2 regions of the Aeromonas veronii genome follow, and region 2 is predicted to be linked to the other one. Evidence: riboswitches for the same ligand, from Rfam matches in the RefSeq annotation. Region 2 holds a riboswitch; the other holds the start of a gene.
The links. Region 2 has a riboswitch for thiamine pyrophosphate ahead of thiC (phosphomethylpyrimidine synthase ThiC). Riboswitches for the same ligand answer to the same signal wherever they lie in the genome.

Region 1 (4,376 bases), 1.2 Mb from region 2:
CCCCGCCGCCAGCGCGATGCCGAGGGATTGCCCCCCCGCCTGCCACAGCTGGGGTGATCCCAATGCCGCCAGCAGGCCGGGGTTGAAACCGGCGATGACGATGGCCAGCAGGGGGGGCAGGAAGATGGCGAGACCGAGACCGAGGGCGAGGCCGTCGACCAGCCGGGTGCCCGGTTGGTGCCTGTCTGGTCGCAGGCAGGGACGGCGGCCGCTGATCCGGTTGGGGGTTGAGCCTTGCAGCTTGTGTTGCAGCAGCAAGAGGCCCGCGGTCAGCAGCAGTTGCACCAGGGCCAGGCCACCGGCGGTGGCGAGATCGAAGTCAAAACGCAGGGCCTGGTAGACCGCCACCTCCAAGGTGGTGGACTTGGGGCCGCCGCCGAGCGCCAGCACTGTGGTGAAGCTGGTGAAGCAGAGCATGAAGATGAGGCTCGCCAATCCCGGCAGCAGGCCACGGATGATGGGCCACTCCAGCAACCGGAAGATGTGGGAGGAGCGCATGCCGAGCTGGCTGGCGAGGCGCCAGGAGGATTCGGGGATGCTCTCTATGCCTTGCAGGATGAGGCGCGCCGCCAGCGGCATGTTGAAGAAGACGTGGGCCAGCAGGATGCCGAACAGGCCATAGAGGTAGTTGCCGGGATCCAGTCCGGCACTGCGCAATGCCTGGGGCAACCAGCCCTGGGTGCCGTGCACCGCGACGATGCCGAAGATGGCGATGATGACCGGCAGCACCAGGGAGAGGCCGAACAGCTTGAGCAGCCACTTTCGACCGCGAAAACGGCGCCGCGCCAGGGCCCTGGCCACCGGAATGGCCAGTCCCAGGCTCAGCAGGGTGGAGAGCAGCGCCTGCCAGAGGCTGAAGCCCAACACGTGGCGCAGATAAGGATCCGTGAGCAGGCTGCCCGGGAGGGAGCCCGCCTGCCACAGCAGGGCCGCGAGGGGTCCAAGGGAGAGCAGCAGGATGACGGCGGTGGCTGCACAGCCCGGCAGCCACCAGAGGGGACGAGACTGGGGTTTCACAAAGTGATGACTCACTGGGTGACGGCTTGCAGCCATTCCCGGATCCAGCCCTTGCGGTTGGCGGCCACCTCGTCAGAGCTGAAGCTCAGTGGTTTGGCAACGGTGATCATCTGCTCGAAGCCCTTGGGCAGCGGGGTGTCGATCACCGGATACATCCAGTTGCCGCCCGGGATCTCTTGCTGGAAGGCGGGGCTCACCATGAACTGCAGGAACTGGTCGGCCAGCTTGTCTTGCTTGGCGCTCGCCAGCTTGGCGGCCACTTCCACCTGGCGATAGTGGCCCTCTTCGAAGGCGGCGGCCTGGTACTGGGCCTTGTTCTCGGCGATCAGGTGATAGGCCGGGGAGGTGGTGTAGGAGAGCACCATGTCCGCCTCGCCATCGAGGAACATGCCATAGGCCTCGGACCAGCCCTTGGTGACGGTGACCGTCTTCTTGGCAAGCTGGGCCCAGGCGGCGGGGGCCTGGTCGCCATAGACGGACTTCATCCACAGCATCAGCCCCTGACCCGGGGTGGAGGTGCGGGGATCCTGATAGATCACCTTGAGATCGGGGCGCTCCACCAGCTCTTTCAGGCTCTTGGGCGGGGTCTTGAGTGTGTCCTTGTTGTAGACGAAGGCGAAGTAGCCGTAGTCATAGGGGACGAAGGTATCATCCTGCCAGCCACCTGGCACCTTGAGGGCGGCCAGATCCGTGTGATGGGGGGCGAACAGACCGCTCTGCTTGGCCTCGCTCACCAGGGCATCGTCCAGCCCCAGCACCATGTCGGCCTTGCTGTGCTTGCCTTCCAGTCGCAGCCGGTTGAGGATGGCTACCCCGTCTTCCAGCGCCACCAGATTGAGGGTGCAGTTGCACTCCTTCTCGAAGGCCTGTTTGATCTTGGGGCCCGGACCCCATTCGCTGGCGAAGGAGCCGTAGGTGTAGACGGTGAGGGTGTCGGCGGCGAAGGCCTGGGCACTGAGCAGGCTGGTGGCGACCAGCAGAAGGGTTTTCATCGATGGCACTCCCTGTGGGTTGCGAGCTGCCAGCGGATGAGGGCGCAAAAAACGAGCGCCATGCCTCAAATTCCTCCGCCAGCATTATCTGGATCAGGTTCACGGGTATAATCTCAGCGGTAAACCGCACCCCGTTTGAGAAACGAATCGCATTGTATTGACGTTCTGGAAGGGAGGCCAGCACTATGTGTCGCGCACCCCGTCCTGCCTATCCAATCCATGGAGGAAGCCTCGAGTGATCACCAGCACCAAGGAAAGACGCGCCTTTCAACGCATGGTCATCAATGCCCCCGTCACCCTCTATCAACAGCCCAGGGTGCTGGAAGGGGTCTGCCGGGATCTCAGCGCCAACGGCATGGGGGTGGAGATAAACCAGCATGACTTCGACGTCACCCAGCCCCTCAGGGTCAGCCTGGCCACCAGCAGCAACCTGCTGCCTCCCTTCGAGGCCCAGGCCCGCATCGTGCGGGTGCTGGAGGAGGACAAGGGGCTCTTGCTGGCGCTGGAGTTCCTGCCCCAGACCTGATTTATCGATATATTTCACTGCTTTTTATCGGCCCGCACTCGCGGGCCGATGTTTTTATATTGCAGGCAGGATTAATCGCTGCCTTTTGTTCATCTGCACAGATGGCTCGCCCATGTCCGCATCGATTTACGGGCTGGCCCTGACCGCTTGCACACTGAGCTGCCTGCTGTCGACCAGGGTCTTGCTGGTGGGGGCCAGCTGGCCCATGGGGAGCTGGGCCGGGCCGGTCGGCTCCATCAGCAGATAGGTCTGCCCCTCCCAGCTGAGCACGGCTTCACCGGCCTTGGCGGGCAGGGCGACCCCCAGCAGGGCGTGGCCGGGGACGAACACCATGACCTGGGGGAGCTCGGGGAAGAGCTGGGCCAGCATGGCCGCCATCAGGGTCACCTTGCTGTCGCAATCCCCCGCATTCTGCTCCAGCACCTGGCGCGGGGTCAGAAACCCCTTGCCGGCGCGGCCGGACTGGCTGTCCAGCAGGCGATAAGGGATGACCTGAATGAAGTCGAGCATGAAGGCCACCGTCTGCTGGCGGGCGGCCAGCTCTGTCTCGCCAGACTGGTTGAGTTGCTCGGCCAGCGGGGCCAGCTCGGCCCGGCTCTCCAGGGCGATGCGCACGTGATCCTGCTTGATGGCGGGGGCGCCATCGGGCGGCGTGAAAGGCTGGAAGTAGTGCTGCTTGAGCCACTCGGCCTCCAACTTGGCCTGCTGTGGCTTGACCCAGGCCTCGGCCTCCCTCGCCTGATCGGCGTTGCGGCTCCTGATGCTGAGGGCGAGACTGGGGCGAGCCAGGGAGAACTGCACCTCGGGGAAGTCGATGACGGCCTGCTGCAACAGGCGCTGCAACACCTCCTCTTGCATGCGGGTGGGGCGATAGGCGATGAGGGGGGGCAAGCTTCCCGCCTCCAGCCGGTAGTCAAGCTGCTGCGCCTTGCCCTCCCTGTCCTGCCAGCCGACCTTGATCTGGCCGCCGCCGTTGCGAAAAGAGGTCTGCTCGGCCGCCACCGGCAGGGCAAGCAGCAGGGCGCAGAGCAGGGGCAGGGGGCAGGTTTTGGCCATCATCGTCTCCTCAAGGTGGCAGGGACCGGACAATAAAACGGGGAGCCCAGGCTCCCCATTGAGGTTACTCAGTTTATTGACACCGGGCCGTTAGAGCCAGCTGGGCTGCTTCGCCTCGAAGGCATCGATGGCGGCCTCGTGCTGCAGGGTCAGGCCGATGGCATCCAGCCCGTTGAGCAGGCAGTAACGGCGGAACTCGTCGATCTCGAAAGGGAAGGCGAGCTCACCGGCCCTTACCTGGTTGGCTTCCAGATCCACCTCGATCTCGATGCCCGGATTGGCGGCGACCAGCTGGAACAGGGCATCCACCTCCTCTTCCTTCAGGCGGACCGGCACCAGACCGTTGTTGATGGCGTTGCCGTAGAAGATGTCGGCGAAGCTCGGGGCGATCAGGGTCTTGAAGCCGTAATCAGCCAGCGCCCAGGGGGCGTGTTCACGGCTGGAACCACAACCGAAGTTCTCCCGCGCCAACAGGATGCTGGCCCCCGCGTAGCGGGGCTGGTTCAGTACGAACGCCGGGTTCGGCTGCTGGCCTGCATCGTCCAGGAAGCGCCAGTCGTGGAACAGGTGCTTGCCAAAGCCGGTGCGGTTCACCTTCTGCAGAAACTGCTTGGGAATGATGGCGTCGGTGTCGACGTTGGCGCTGTCCAGCGGCACCACTATGCCTTTGTGTTGTTTGAATCCTGTCATGTTCATTCCCTCTTACAACCCACGAATGGAGATGATGCCGGTGGCGACAAAGGCTCGTCTGTGTTGTTTGAATGCTTTCATCCTAACCCCCTTTA
Region 2 (4,376 bases):
TGTGGTTCGAGCAGCCGGACGGCAGCCTGCGGGCCCTGTTGCCAAGCCGTTTGCCTCCCCACGAGACCGTCTACGCCATGACCATCCACAAGTCCCAGGGGTCGGAGTTTGCCCATACGGTGCTGGTGCTGCCGGATGGCCCCAGCCCATTGCTGACTCGCGAGCTGATCTATACCGGCATCACCCGGGCCAAGCGCCGCCTCGATCTCTACGGCGATCGCGCCCTGCTGGCCCAGGCAGTGCGGAAAAAGACCGAGCGGTATTCGGGGTTGGCGCAGCGGTTGAATACTGATACCTAATATTTAAATGTGAGAGTTCATTGGGTGCATTTTCACTTATTGATATTGAAGAGGGATATATGGAAAAAGTAGATAAGGCAGAATTTAATAAAGAGAAGGAATATATTTGGAAGAAATTGTCGGAATTAGATCAAAAATTAACTTTGAAAGCTAGTTCTGAGGCTCTGAATAATTTAGAAAAAATTATTCCTGAAAGTTTAAAGGTTGCATCGCAATCGTCTAAAATGACCTCTGAATATAGAAATCGGGCTCAAAAAGCACAGGGCGAAGCAGAGCAAGCTAAGAGTACAATTGATAATATTAAGTCAGAGTCAGAGTTGGCATTTGAGCGTATTAATGAAATCGATAACCTTTCTGTGCTATTCAATGAAAAGTTGAAAGCATTAATAACTAATGCCAATTGTACGTATGAAGATTTAACAACGACCTATGATGAGTCAATTGCTACAGTTACGAAGCTAAAAGCCATAGCTCAAGAGCATGATGCTCTTGTTGAAACAATTGAATCAATACAGCTGTATAAAGAAGAGGGCGATTCAAATCATGGTAAAATAAAGACAATTTTATCACAAGCTGCTGCATTGAAAAAGGATATTGATGATGTTCACGATGAAATATTTGGATATGAAAGCAATGATTCAAGTGGGGATACCTCAACGAGGGTTGAGGGTCTCCGTGATAAGTTAACCAAGACATATAAAGATCTTCGCGCTGACCTATCAAAGCAATCAGTAGATATTGAGGAGCATAAAAACAAAGCAAATGAATGTTTAAAAGAGTTGGAGCTTAACGCTGAGAAAAGCTACAAGGATTATGTTTCTAGTTGTAATGCCTCGCATGATGATGTTTTACAAAGAATAAATAAATTATTGCCTCGTGCTATGACTGCTGGGCTTGCATCAGCATATAACGATAAAATAGAGACAGAAATAGAAGAACAAAAGAAACATGAAAAGTCATTCAATAAAACAATATTCTATCTTTTTTTAATATCACTTATTCCCTTTGCTATAAATGCCTATAGGCTATTTGGTAGTGGTGATAACCTTATTGTGATAATTAAAGATACACCCTATTTGCTAAGTGCAATGTTGCCATTGTATATACCTGTGCTATGGCTGGCCTATACTACTAATAAAAATTATAAATTATCCAAAAGACTTATCGAAGAGTATACTCATAAAGGTGTTGTAAGTAAGACATTCGAAGGGTTATCTCATCAAATAGATGAGCTTGAAGATCAGGCGATATCTGGTGAGCTCAGGGTTAAACTTCTCTTCAATATCGTATCTGTAAATACAGAAAACCCAGGTAAACTGATTTCAAATTATGATAAATCAGACCATCCACTTATGGACGCCCTTGATAAAAGTGCACAACTTGCAGATGCTGTAACCAAACTGTCTAAAATACCAGGCTTCTCTGCTATTGCTAAGAAGCTAGACGACCAAGCAAATCAGATTGTTGCAGACAAAACAGATAAAATTAATTCAGTTTTGAACACTGATATTGATGGTACATATAAAGAAGAGGCTAAAAATACTGCATCCAAAGATTCACCACCAGGGCAGGCAGCATAAGAGTGCAGGTTTCACAGGTCCCGTTATCAACTGACACTGGCTTTCTTCCTCAAGAAGAGGAACTGGGTAAAGGATGGCTCCTACCTAAGTGTCGCAACCCTGCCACAGGGTTCACTGGTCGGCTGTGTTAATGGCTTGTGCTTTGTGAAACCCCCTTTATACTGGCGCCATCTTGTCGGAGTGCTGACCGTCGAACGACGCTAAGCTGAGACCGTTAATTCGGGATCCGTGGAACCTGATCAGGTTAAGACCTGCGAAGGGAAACAAGGGTAACTTGCGAGTTGCCGCGCTTGGGAGCCTCCGCTTCCTGCTTGCTACAGGGCCAGCCCTCGGCAAGCCAGCGCACGAGAGGGAGCCTGCCTCGCCGAATCATCCCATCAGGGAGGGTCTGTGCGGGGCAGGAGGGGAAGCCAGGATAGTCAGCCAGGTTGGCCAAGACAGCGGCACCACTCCCTCTCGTAAGCACATCCGCTCGCAGGTTCATCTTCTCCTCGAACTCCAGACAAGCAAACACCCATAACTTCAACCAGTTAATGTGAGTTTTGCTATGTCTACCCCAATCCAGTCCGCACCAGAAGTCCAGCCCGTTTCCGACAATGCCAAGGCCGTCCCGGCCAGCCGCCGCGAGCAGCGTGCCAGCGCCCAGCGCTTTATCGATAACTTGAAGGGCATGGCCCATCCCAACTCCAAGCGCATCTTCATCCAGGGCTCCCGTCCTGACATCCGGGTTGGACTGCGCGAGATCCAGTTGGCCGACACCTTCGTCGGTGGCACCAAGGAGGAGCCCAAGTTTGAATCCAACGATCCCGTGCCCGTCTACGATACCTCGGGCGCCTATGGGGATGAGAACGCCCAGATTGACGTGCGTCTCGGCCTGCCACGACTGCGGGAAGCCTGGGTGCTGGAGCGGGGCGATACCGAGCCGCTGCCGGGCCTGAGCTCCATCTTCACCCAGGAGCGTCTGGCGGACGAGGGGCTGGATCATCTGCGCTTCGAGCACCTGCCCAAACCCCGTCGCGCCAAATCCGGCAAGTGGGTGACCCAGCTGCACTATGCTCGCCAAGGGATCGTCACCCCCGAGATGGAATTCATCGCCATTCGCGAGAACATGGGCCGCGAGCTGGTGCGCTCCGAGCTGCTGCTGCGCCAGCATCCGGGCCAGGGCTTCGGTGCCCGTCTGCCCGAGAACATCACCCCGGAATTCGTGCGCGATGAGGTGGCCGCCGGTCGCGCCATCATCCCCAGCAACATCAACCACCCGGAAGCGGAGCCCATGATCATCGGCCGCAACTTCCTGGTGAAGATCAACGCCAACATCGGCAACTCGGCGGTAACCTCCAGCATCGAAGAGGAAGTGGAGAAGCTGGTCTGGTCCACCCGCTGGGGCGCCGACACCGTCATGGATCTCTCCACCGGCCGTTACATCCACGAGACCCGCGAGTGGATCCTGCGCAACAGCCCTGTGCCCATCGGTACCGTACCCATCTACCAGGCCCTGGAGAAGACCAACGGCATCGCCGAGGATCTGACCTGGGAGTTGTTCCGCGACACCTTGCTGGAGCAGGCCGAGCAGGGGGTGGATTACTTCACCATCCACGCCGGCGTGCTGCTGCGCTACGTGCCCATGACCGCCAAGCGCCTCACCGGCATCGTCTCCCGTGGTGGCAGCATCATGGCCAAGTGGTGCCTGTCCCACCACAAGGAGAACTTCCTCTACCTGCATTTTCGCGAGATCTGCGAGATCTGTGCGGCCTACGATGTGGCACTTTCGCTGGGTGATGGCCTGCGTCCGGGCTCCGTCTATGACGCCAACGACGAGGCGCAATTCGCCGAGCTGCACACCCTGGGTGAGCTCACCAGGATTGCCTGGGAGTACGACGTGCAGGTGATGATCGAGGGGCCGGGCCACGTGCCCATGCACATGATCGAACGCAACATGACCGAGCAGCTGGAGCACTGCCACGAGGCCCCCTTCTACACCCTCGGCCCGCTCACCACCGACATCGCCCCCGGTTACGATCACTTCACCTCCGGCATCGGTGCCGCCATGATCGGCTGGTACGGCTGCGCCATGCTCTGCTACGTCACCCCCAAGGAGCACCTGGGGCTGCCAAACAAGGAGGACGTGAAGCAGGGGCTCATCACATACAAGATCGCCGCCCACGCCGCCGACTTGGCCAAGGGTCACCCGGGCGCCCAGATCCGCGACAACGCCATGTCCAAGGCGCGTTTCGAGTTCCGCTGGGAGGATCAGTTCAACCTGGCGCTGGATCCCGAGACAGCCCGCGCCTACCACGACGAGACCCTGCCCCAAGAGTCCGGCAAGGTGGCGCACTTCTGCTCCATGTGCGGCCCCAAGTTCTGCTCCATGAAGATCACCCAGGACGTGCGCGACTATGCCGCCAAGCTGGAAGCGGTCGAGGTGAAACTGGTGGGCATGGACGGCCAGCAGGAGCGGGTCGTGGCGGAGGTGGAAACCGGCATGGCCCAGATGGCG

Region 1: it holds a riboswitch for thiamine pyrophosphate, as region 2 does, so the genes downstream of both, thiB (thiamine ABC transporter substrate binding subunit) here and thiC (phosphomethylpyrimidine synthase ThiC) in region 2, are expected to answer to the same signal.

The regions. Positions count from the first base shown of each region.
Region 1 is NZ_CP157875.1:805,599-809,974, forward strand. Features, by position in the region: gene thiP (thiamine/thiamine pyrophosphate ABC transporter permease) at 1-1,053, opposite strand, end outside; gene thiB (thiamine ABC transporter substrate binding subunit) at 1,029-2,009, opposite strand; TPP riboswitch at 2,063-2,153, opposite strand; gene ABNP46_RS03920 (PilZ domain-containing protein) at 2,245-2,535, shown strand; gene ABNP46_RS03925 (transglutaminase domain-containing protein) at 2,662-3,591, opposite strand; gene leuD (3-isopropylmalate dehydratase small subunit) at 3,682-4,281, opposite strand; gene leuC (3-isopropylmalate dehydratase large subunit) at 4,374-4,376, opposite strand, start outside.
Region 2 is NZ_CP157875.1:4,208,273-4,212,648, reverse strand. Features, by position in the region: gene recD (exodeoxyribonuclease V subunit alpha) at 1-299, shown strand, start outside; gene ABNP46_RS19490 (hypothetical protein) at 359-1,879, shown strand; TPP riboswitch at 2,046-2,159, shown strand; gene thiC (phosphomethylpyrimidine synthase ThiC) at 2,427-4,376, shown strand, end outside.